2 regions of the Tepidibacter aestuarii genome follow, and region 2 is predicted to be linked to the other one. Evidence: riboswitches for the same ligand, from Rfam matches in the RefSeq annotation. Region 2 holds a riboswitch; the other holds the start of a gene.

Region 1 (6,129 bases), 1.3 Mb from region 2:
ATTTTTTCGGAAGCATTAACTCCTTCATTTTCTATAAAATCGATCAATTTATTTAAACTCTTCTTATCTCCTCTAGCTTTACTATATATTTTCACAAGTCCATCTTCAACTTTTACAGTTATTTTTAAATTTAAAACTTGAACTATTTTTTCTTTAAAAGAGCTTATTCTACCGGCCTTAGCTGCATTTTCTATTGTATTAAGTACAACGTAAGTTGAAATATTTTTTACATCTTTATTAATCTTATCTACTATATAATCTATACTTTTTCCTTTTTCAATCATCTTAATAGCAGCCAAAACTAATAATCCAACTCCCATAGATCCATTTTTAGAATCTATTATCTCTATTCTTTTATTACCGACTTCTTCTAAGTACATATTTTTACCTATTAAAGCATTATTATACGTACTAGATAATCCAGAGGATAAAGATATTACAATAATATTATCCTCCTCACAATGAAACTCTTTTACAAAACGATCTGGAGCTGGACTAGATGTTTTAGGAAGATTAGTACTATTTTTCATTTTTTCATAAAATTCTTTTTTAGTTATATCCACCCCGTCCAAATAAGAATCTTCGTCAAATAAAATATTCAATGGTATAACAGATATATTATACTTTTTCATTATATATTCAGGCAAATCACACGAACTATCAGTTATTAACTTTATATTGTTCAAAACACAACACATCCTTATACATTTATTTAGATAGTAGAATTGATTTAATTGTATCTTTTGTGAATTTTAGTAATTAAATATTCTCTATTCATGTCTAATTTTCACGACATCATCCAAGTCTAAAATACTTTTTACAACGTCTTTAAATTCTATCTTACTATTATAAACTACGACCATTTTCATATCCCAATTCTTATATTCATCAGGAGATATATCTATATTTTTTATAAAAATCTTATTACCTTCTACTATTTCTATAACCTTTGATGTTATATTTGAAATATTTTTTGTATTAATATACAACGTAGTAGTTTTACTAAGCAATATTCTCTTATTTATAAACTTTAAAGTATATAATGTCATAATAAGCAAAAAACAAGATACAAACGCTAAATAATAATATCCAAATCCAATAGCCGTTCCTATACAAGCAGTCACCCAGACACCAGCCGCAGTAGTAAGTCCTCTTATACTATCAGACGTTTTAAGTATCGCTCCGGCCCCTAAAAAACCAATTCCTGATAGCACTTGCGCCGGCATCCTAGCAGGATCCAAATTTACATATTGTATATATTCTTTAAACAACATCAATGACGTAACAGCAACAACACAAGAACCTATAGAAACCAATATATGCGTTCTAAATCCTGCCCATTGATGAGATTTTTCTCTTTCAAGACCAACTACTCCCCCTATAAAAAGAGCAAATAACAACCTAAATGTCATTTCTTTATGAGTCATTAAATCACCTCTTTTTTATTATATTTTTTTATTATATTATAAATCAAATTTTTATATACCAAAAAAAACAGGCCTCTTACAGGCCTGGGGCGAAAAAAAATATTTAGGGAAAGAAAAATATATAAAAAACCTGCCTAAGCGACGTACTAGGACAGGAATAATTTCTTTTTTTCCTGACCCTTCCCTCCGAAGGCTGAAAACTCTATACAGGTAGGTCTCCTGACTTATGATTCATCTTACTCCCTATCCTTCCCGCAAAATAACTCGCAGTGGTTTTATAGGTTTCATCATCAATTACAGTAGCGGGGGCTGCGACGGATTCTAACCGTTCTTCCCTGTTATCCTAAAACTAAGGACCTGCATATTCTATTAAGTTTTCTTATTATTATAATATCACACAATTTCTTTCTTTACAATATATGTAAGAAATATTTTTTTCTATTTTTATTACTTTCTAAAAATGTTATATTTAATATATAAAAAATTCTTCTCTGAAGAACCTTAAGTTTAAATTTTTTTGAAACCATAACAGAATTTATATTTATCCACAATTTAAAAAGGGATATAATCTCCTATTAGTTATAATAAAATTTTTACTAAATATTCAAGTTTCATTACCCGATATATTGTATATGCCCAAATAAATACGAGGTGATTTATGTACATAATACAAAATGAATATTTTGATATTTTCGAAGATAAAGAAAAACTTTATATAAAGACAAAAAAACAAGGGTTTGATATTTCAAAGTTTTCAGATATATCAATCTCACATCCACGAATAAGTATAAAGTATTTTTTAAACCTCAAAAATGCTTTAGAAAACATTACAGACGAAAATGTAGAAATAGGTATATTAAAACCCAAAGTGGAGTTGAGTATATCATCAGATAATACCGAAGTACACTTCAAGTTGAATTTATCAACAGATGAGCTTAAAAATAATAAGCAACAAATAATTCAATCTATATTATCAGAGTTAGAATCAAACAATATAGTGCACGGAATAATCTATACTATACTCGATGAAAATATACAAACACAAGAAAACATATTAATAGCTAAAGCAACACCAGCTAAAAATGGGCAAGATGCTACAATAAAATATTTAGATTTACCAGATAAAAAACCAAATGTACGAGAAGATGGTTCAACTAATCATTATGAAATGAATCTTATATATGAAGTAAATAAAAACGATTACTTAGGAGAAAAAACACCCCCAACTCAAGGTGTTGATGGTTTAAATGTAAAAGGTGATATAATACCATCAAAACCAGGAAACGATAAAAGGCTAAGTTTCGATAGAAAAACAGTTGGAGAGTTTGAAGAAGGTAACAAAATAATATTAAGAGCGTTGACAAACGGTGCACTTTCTCACAACAATGGAAAAGTATCTATTCTAAAACATCTAATTATAGACGGAGACGTTGGCTATGAAACAGGTAATATTTTTTTCGATGGATCAGTTACTGTTAAAGGGACTGTTTGTGATGACTTTAAAGTAATAGCAACAGAAGATATTTCAATAGACAGCATAATGGGAATAGGATCTGCAGAAAAGATAGTATCAACAAATGGAGATATATATATAAAGGGTGGCGTTTGCGGAAGAGGAAAAACTTTGATTCATTCTAAAAAAAGTGTTTTCGTTAAATACGCTAATGCATGTACCATAATAGCCGAGGATACTATAAATATAGGATTTTATTCCCTCGATAGTATTCTTGAATCTAAAAGCATTCTTCTGAATCCCGAAAAAGGTAGGATAATAGGAGGAAAAATTAACGCATATGCAAAAGTCGTAACAAGCGCAATTGGAAACAATTCCGAAAGAAAGACAATAATAAATGTCAAAGGCTTTGATAGAAAAAAAGTAAAAAAAGAATTAGATGAGATCTTAATAAAATATAAAGATTGCTTATTAGAACTAGAACAAAACAAAAAAGAGCTAGAAGTTTTAGAAAAATCAATTGAAGACCCTGCTAAATTGTTAAAATATCACGAATATGAATACTACACTAACATCCACGAAAGACTTACGAAAGAACTCTCAGAACTAGAACAAAAACGAAAACATCTTTCTGACTATTTACAATCAAAGGGCGAAGGGGAGATATCTATATCAAAAAATGCATATCCTCAAACTTTCTTAGAAATAAAAAATCTTCAAAAAATAATAACTAAAGAAACTTCAGGAACTTTTTATGCACAAGATAATAACCTTCATTCAGAGTAAAAAAATTCAGATGGAGCAATCTCCATCTGAATTAAATTATTTATATATAGCTCTCATATTCATCTGCATCAATATTAACCCTCTTAGGATAAGCTATTTTAATCCCCTTCTCTCTGAATTTAACCAAAATCATTAACCTTGCATTTTTGGCTATAGAAAAGTACTTAAAAGGAGCTACAACACCTGTAATAGTGTACTTAGCACCTACACTACTAGATTCTATATCAGTTACCCCATATACAGAAAACGGTCTGGATGGTTCTTTCATCATATTCTTAATTAAAAACTCTTTGTATTTTTCATTTAACATTTCACACACTTCATCTAAAGTTTGCATTACAAAATCAGGATCACATTCATATGAAACTCTAACATGAACTATTACTCTCATTTTTTTTCTACTATAATTCATAATAGATTTTATCTCACCATTTGGAAGACTTATTCTTCTTAAGTTCCAATCTCTTATGCTAGTACTTCTAAGACCTATTTCTTCTACAGTTCCTCTAAAGTGTTCATTTATATAAACATAATCTCCTACCTTCATCTGTTTTTCGAATAATATAAAAAAACCATTTAGTACATCCTTTATAAGACTTTGAGATGCAAATCCAGCTATAACACCAAATATACCCGCTCCAGTCAGTATAGTAGATTGATTCAAATCAATTATACCAAACTCTTTTAATATTAATACACACGCCGTAAAAAAGGACACATAGTAAGATATAGATACTATTATACTTTTAAATGTATTTTCTCTTTGAATATCAAATTTAGTTATATCAAATACTTTTTTAGTTATGTACTTTATAGTTCTCACAAATAAAAAACTAAATACTATTATCAATATAGAATTTATAAACCTAGCCATACTATTCTCCTTAATCTTATATCTATTGATTAATATTTAGATTATCCCCATATATAATGATCTATATACTTTTCCTAAAAATAAAAAAGTCTTCCTTTGAAGATTTTAAATGTAAACTCTTTTAAAATTCGTATATTTTCTACTCACTAACTCATGTCATCAACAATCTCTTATGGCCTCCGTTGATCAAAACTAGTTGAAAGCATAGATATTTAATCTATGTTATTCACAAATTTGAAACTTTATAATTTCCCATTAAACATAAAAAGAAGCGACATTCGTCGCTTCTTTTTTATTTAAAACTTCTTTAATTTTAAATATTCATTTATACATGTATCTATCTTATGACTTGTACTTTGTATCTCTTCTTTAAAAATATCTGGATATTCGATATACCTATTTATCTCTTCCCTTAATTCTTCTATATCTCTCTTTAATTCCTCTAATTTTTTTTCCATTTTAATCTCACCACTTATTCCAGAATATTTAAACCCCTTATGCTATGATTTTATCAAAGAAGTAGAATATATGTCAATATAGAACATAATAATTATTCATTTTTTAGAATATTTTAAAATATAATGTATTATTTAGTAATTATATATAATTAATAAGATATATTGTCTATTTGTGGATCTTCACCCAAAATTTTAACATACATCTTATGAGGAAGACAAGCTATTATCTGTCCTTTTTTATTTATAAAGCCAGTTTTAACACAAACCTCATCATAACAATTAGCTTCTATAATTTCAACCCCTCCATCATGAATACGAACATAATTAAAACCTTCCTCAGTCTCAATTTTTATAGTTTTTTCATAATTCTTATCATCTATAATAATATCTTCATATACTTTATTGTCAACAACCACTTGAACTCTCTTATATCCCGTATCATCATTATTAATATTACTAAAATACAACACCCCTACGCTTAAAAGCAAAGTTGACAATACTATTATATAGTCTCTTCTTTGAAGCTTTGTTATTGTATAATCTCTATTATTAATATTCATAGCTTTATATATATTTTTATTTTTAACAAGATACCTACATACAACGCCAATAAATAAACCAGTAGGAATAGATGTCAATAGAAGTATAGGTAAATATATAAATATACCTATATTATGTATTATTATAGAGGCCATTATTAATTGGCCTATATTATGAAACATTGCCCCTATCACACTTATTCCTACTAAACTAGATTCTTTTTTGCTAAGCCTAACAAATATCCCCATAGATATCAAGCTTAAAATCCCACCTGCTATACTGTATAAAAAGGCAGAAAAACCTCCCCCAAATATAGACGATATTATTATTCTCGCAGTCAATATTACAAAAGTATCTTTAAATCCTAAGAAAATCAAAGATATTAAAGTAATTATATTAGAAAGCCCAAGTTTTGCACCAGGAGCTATAAATACAAGAGGATTTGCTATGTAGGACTCTATTATATACATAACTAAGCTTTGAGATACTAGTATAGACATAAACACCATTTTTTTAGTTTTATTCATAAATCCCTCCTATTTATAATGAAATTCCCTCAATCAAAATGAAGTTTTTCAATATTAGATTTAG
Region 2 (6,129 bases):
CAGTTGTATTAAGAGCTCTATACCAGCCGATATAAGATAATCCTCCAGCTAAACCAGCTAGTGCTACAAAATATAAGCTATGCTGCTTAAAAGCGTTAAAGAATACAGGGAATCCTGCTACAAGTGGAAGTATAGCAACTAAATATACAATAAAAGATGTAGCCTCCCTAATACCAATAGATATATCAGGGTCAACCATATCCATACCATAGGTTGATAGAACGCCTTCAGTAGCCCAACCAAAAGCTGCAAGTAATGATAGACCAAGTCCTAGATAAAAATGAGGGTAGTTTCCTCCTTCAGGAGGAACATATCCTACTATTATTGCGCCAACTATACAACAGAAAATTCCAAACCAAACTCTAGGCGATATCTTTTCTTTTAAAATAATGACTCCGAGTATAGCTCCAAGAGCAGGATAGGTAGCAGTTATTGAAAGAGCATAGGATGTTCCAGCTAAATTTATACCAAGCAAGTAACCAGACATACCTATAGGACCTCCGAATAAAGCTGCTAAACATACAATTTTACCAGGTTTTGTACTAAGAGTTCTTCCATATTCCTTCCACTTGCCATTGAATAAATTAACTAAAAATACCCAAAATGCTGCAAAACCATCATGAAGAGCAGCCCCAGCTAGTGGAGCTGCGTATAAGCTAATACCATTTGTAAAAGGCGCCATTCCGAGTGCAATACCCAAAAGAACACCACTAAGTCCCCATGAAGCACCAGAGAATATACCAAAACCAATTCCTTTTTTAGCGTGGGAAAGTTCAAGTTCCATTTGAGATTGCTTAGCGGATTTTAAATCCATAGATATTCCTCCTTAATTAAGTTTTACTTAATCTAAAACAGAAAAGTTTTGATATAGAGAGAAATGCTATAGATAACTAAGCTATAGTGATTTTGTCATATTTGCTATATCGTCTTTATGATTCTCTATCCACTTCATAAGTCTTACATTGTGTTGAAGATAAGCTGTGTATTCATACTCATTAAGATCAACGCCATCATAATAAGCACAAACATCCCAATTTATAAGATACATATTAGCGGCTGCCATCATTGTAGGAAGATAATTTATCTCTAAATCAGTAAGCGGAGACAATTCATCTATTTCTTTTAATGTATCCTGGTATGACTTTAAGAAAATTTGACATTTATCAAGTCTTAAAACACCATCTTGGTCGTCGTCCCATGAACTACAGCAATAAGCCATAGCAAGACATACATCGAATAGTCTAAGGTCTATTTTTGACCAGTCAAAGTCAAATATACCCACAACCTTATTGTTTAAATATTTTAAATTTCCGGGATGATAGTCGTTATGACAAGGATTTTTAGGCATTTTATCTACATCTTCTGAAGGAATCTGAGAAGTTTCAATAACATCTAATATATAATCTATATTTTTAATGTAATATTTATGGAACTTTGTATTCAAATCTTTCTTAGTGAAATCTTTATATTTTGATGGTAAAGTAGGCAATAAATCCATTATTTTAGGTTCAGCTCTTTCAAGATCTTCAGGATTAAACTTATGAGAAGCGTTATGAAAACGACCTAAAATCGATGCTAAAGATTTATATTCTTCATCATTGCAGTTAGGATTATCCCATGAATATTTATCTTCACCAGCTAAATAATTGTATACAGCAAAGTATTGAATAACTCCCGAGTTTCTTTCTTTTCTCACAAAAGTAGAGTTATCAATAGCTGGTATTAGATTAGCTGCAATATCGAGTCCATTATCAATTGAGAATTTTATAAGAGAATGTTCAAACTTTATTTCGTTTTCAGTTATACCATTCTTATATCTTCTAACAAAGTATTCATATTTTTGACCATCTTTTTCAGCATAAATTGCAAAGCTTCTGTTTATGTATCCGCCAAATACTTCATAAACATCTAAAACCTTACCTATGTCGTAATGATTTTCAACAAGTTCTATAATTTGACTTCTAACCAAAGCTTTATCCATAGCATCATGAAAATTATCTGCTATATTTTTTAACTCTGAAGAACAATTGAAAAGCTCAGCTTTTTTGTCTATTCCAATATCACCAAAGTACAACATTTTACTAGTATCCATATAATTCTTCCCCCTTAAAGTATTTAATTGTAAAGCGAAACTTAATTCAGATGGAGTTTTTAATCTGGCTTAATTTTTATAATTTTTAGCTTTCGGATAGGTTGAAGCTTGATATTTGAGAAAATAATAAGAATTTAATGTAAGAGAAACAAGAGAAAAGTCCTATAGGACTTATTAGGTTTTATATATTTATTTAATATATTCTCTATGTATATAAAATAGTACATTCAGCCTGTACTATTTTCTGAATTTTGGCAAAATGTAATATATATTAAAATCTATTAATATACATATTGCAAAGTAAAGTTAGGGGCGATGTGGTTTGAAAAAAAACGTATATATAAAAAAAGGACAAAATATACTACAGGGAGTAAAAGAAAATAATATATCATTTTATGCACCATGTTCGGGCAAAGGTATTTGTGGTAAATGTAAGGTTAAAATCAAAAATAGTACAAGTAATATAACTGAAGAAGAAATCAAACATTTGAGCAAAAAAGAGATAAAAGAGGGAATAAGACTTGCATGTAAGACTTACATGACTGAAGATGGAGAAGTTGAAATAGAATACGACATAAATGAATGTAAGAGTGATTCAAAAAAAATAAAATACGGTATTGAAAGCTTGCTAAAGCACAAAAATATAAAAATAGATTTTGAAAATGGAATAAGCATAATAGATTTAATAAAAAAACAATTAGGAAATGTATATATTGATAATGAAATAATGAAAAATATATCTAATATGAACTACAATGAACCTATAAATATAATCTTATATAAAGATAAGATTATAGATGTTAAAGAAGATAATTGTTCCAATGAAAAATACGGTATTGCAATAGATATAGGGACCACAACTGTTGCAATATACTTATTGAATTTAAATACAGGGGAACAAATGAGTGTCAAATCGTTTCAAAATCCTCAGTCATTATATGGTGCCGATGTTATATCTAGAATTAACTATACAATAGAAAATAGAAATGGGATTGATATATTAAAACAAAAAATTATAGAAGAGATAGATTATAATATAGGACTTATTTTAAATAAGTTTAACATAGTTAAAGAGGATGTGTATAAATGTGTAATAGTAGGAAACACTGCTATGTCACACATATTCTGGGGACTTAATCTATATACTTTATCAAAGCTTCCTTTTATACCTGTTAATAGAGATATGTTATACGATAGGGGATCTAATATATTATTTGATAACATGAATAAAAATGCTGTTGTGATGTTTTTACCTAATATAGCAGGTTTTTTAGGATCAGATACGGTAGCTGCTATGATAGAAGCTGATTTGATTGATAATGATAAAAACATATTACTGATAGATCTTGGAACGAATGGAGAGATAGTTTTATCGACTAAAGAATCTCTTTTAGCATGTTCAACAGCAGCTGGTCCAGCCTTTGAAGGCGCCAATATAAAATTTGGGATGCAGGCATTTGATGGAGCTATAAATAAGTTTAAGATAAAAGAAGATATAGAATACGAAACTATAAATAATAAAAAGGCGAGAGGAATATGTGGTTCAGCATTAGTAGATATAGTAAGCGAAATGCTAAAAGCAGGAATAATAAATAAAACAGGAAAAATAACCAATCCACAAAAAATAAAAAATATAAAATTGAGTAATAGAGTAGTAAAAAAAGATAAAAAATATGAATTTAAAATAACTGAGGATATATCCATAACTCAAGATGATATAAGACAATTACAACTAGCAAAATCAGCTATAAGAAGTGGAATAAATATACTGATGCAAGAAGAAAAAATAACTGTACAAGATTTAGATTATATATGTTTAGCGGGAGCGTTTGGTAATTTTATAAATAAGGAAAGTGCAAAAGTAATTGGACTTATTCCAAATATAGATTCTGAAAATATAATATCTCTTGGAAATGCAGCAGGAGAAGGAGCTAAGAAATTTCTTTGCAATGATAAGTTAGAAGAAGATATAAATTACTATATGGATAATACAGAACATATAGATATAGCTAAATATGAAAATTTTCAAGAAGAGTTTTTGAAAAATATATACTTATAATTAGGGGGGAAACGATATGAGATGTAAAGCACTTATATGCGATGTTTTATCTAGGGATTTTTATTATTACAGTTCACTTAGCGATAATATAGTGGATATAGAACTTATGGATTCGTACAACCATTTGTATCCTCAAAAGATGAAGGAGAGTATACAAAAAAAGATTGATAACGTAGATTCATCTAAATACGATTATATATTAATGGGGTTTGGACTTTGTGGAAATGCACTTAATGGAATACAAACTAGAGATATAAAAATAGTTGTACCTAAGGTACATGATTGTATAACACTTTTTATAGGCTCTAAGAGAAAATACAAAGAGTATTTTGAAGAAAGTCCAAATTCTATGTACTATATGTCATCTTGGATAGAAAAAAACGGTATAAATCAAGATATGCAGGATTTAAAAAGCATAGGACTTGGAGAAAGTTATGAGTATTATGAGCAGAAATACGGAAAAAAAGGAGCAAAATATCTGTCACAAATATCTAAGGAATGGATAAAAAGATATAATAAAGCTGTATATGTGACAAATAAATTAGTAAAAGAAAATTATTCTCATGATGTTATAAATATATCTAAAAAAAGACAATGGAATTTTGAAGAAATAAAGGGGAATAGTGATATGATAGAGAATTTAATAAATGGGTATTGGAATGAAGATGACTTCTTGGTGGTTGAAAAAAATAGCAGAATATATTCAACTGGAGACGACAATATCGTAGGTTATGAATACGTATAAAACCAAGGGCGAAGGTTTGAAATATTGAATAATAATATCCTATATGATATTATAAAAAAGTCTTTATTTAACCTTTTATGAAAGTTGCTTTTGAATTCATAAAAGGATATTATACAAAATTAGAATATAAAAATTAATTGGTAAAAGGGAAAGAGGTTAAAATCCTCTACAGCCCCCGCTACTGTAATGAAAGACGAAACCTAAAATATACCACTTCAATTATTTGTAGGAAGGTAAGGGAGTAGGATGAATCTAAGTCAGGATACCTTTTCAATTAATTAAATGGGAAGCCTTCGGAGGGAAGGGTGATAATATATTTTAAATTGTGAATATAAAAACCTAGCCTTAAATGGTTAGGTTTTTTTTAAAAAGGGGTGAATCAATTGAATAAGATATTGATTGCAGGAACTAGTAGTGGCGTTGGTAAAACTACTGTTTCAATGGGGATAATGTCAGCTTTGAAAAATAGAAATCTAAAAGTGCAGCCTTATAAGGTAGGTCCCGATTATATAGATACTTCGTATCATACTTATATAACTAAGCGAAACTCTAGAAATTTAGATTCTTTTATGCTAGGTGATGAGAAAATAAAGCATTTATATCTAAAAAATTCTAAGGATGCAGATATTTCTGTAATAGAAGGAGTTATGGGACTTTATGATGGATTTGGAATAGACATAAATTCTTGTACAAGCTCATACACTTCGAAAATACTTAAAGCTCCTGTTATATTAGTTATAGACGGTAAGAGTATGGCTACATCTGCAGCAGCCATGGTTTTAGGATATAAAAGTTTAGATAAAGACATTAATTTAAGAGGAGTTATAATAAATAATATAGCATCTAAAAGTCACTTTGAGATAGTTAAACGAGCTATCGAAAAGTATACAGACGTTGAAGTTCTTGGATATATTCCAAGAAATATAGAATTTTCCCTTCCCTCCCGACATCTAGGACTAATACCCACAATTGAAATGAAAGAATTAGAACAAAAATTTAGCGATTTAGCACAAATAATAGAAGAACATATAGATCTGGATAGATTAATAGAAATATCAAAATCAGAAGATGTAGTATCAAGCTTTAAGTATGATTTACCTAGGTTTGAAAATATAACAATAGCTATACCGTATGATAAGGCATTTAATTTTTATTACTGGGATAATATAGATATGCTAAAGGATATGGGGGTTACTATAAAGACATTTAGTCCTTTAAATGACAAATATTTAC

What was found. Region 2 has a riboswitch for cobalamin ahead of M2214_RS01280 (cobyrinate a,c-diamide synthase). Riboswitches for the same ligand answer to the same signal wherever they lie in the genome.
Region 1: another riboswitch for cobalamin. It lies ahead of M2214_RS12855 (MgtC/SapB family protein); the one in region 2 lies ahead of M2214_RS01280 (cobyrinate a,c-diamide synthase).

The regions. Positions count from the first base shown of each region.
Region 1 is NZ_OW235315.1:2,603,167-2,609,295, forward strand. Features, by position in the region: gene M2214_RS12850 (DegV family protein) at 1-686, opposite strand, end outside; gene M2214_RS12855 (MgtC/SapB family protein) at 771-1,427, opposite strand; cobalamin riboswitch at 1,620-1,803, opposite strand; gene M2214_RS12860 (DUF342 domain-containing protein) at 2,086-3,666, shown strand; gene M2214_RS12865 (mechanosensitive ion channel family protein) at 3,707-4,540, opposite strand; gene M2214_RS12870 (aspartyl-phosphate phosphatase Spo0E family protein) at 4,837-4,998, opposite strand; gene M2214_RS18265 (Gx transporter family protein) at 5,148-6,065, opposite strand.
Region 2 is NZ_OW235315.1:256,043-262,171, forward strand. Features, by position in the region: gene M2214_RS01260 (DMT family transporter) at 1-814, opposite strand, end outside; gene M2214_RS01265 (phosphotransferase enzyme family protein) at 896-2,092, opposite strand; gene M2214_RS01270 (ASKHA domain-containing protein) at 2,415-4,151, shown strand; gene M2214_RS01275 (DUF1638 domain-containing protein) at 4,168-4,896, shown strand; cobalamin riboswitch at 5,001-5,184, shown strand; gene M2214_RS01280 (cobyrinate a,c-diamide synthase) at 5,280-6,129, shown strand, end outside.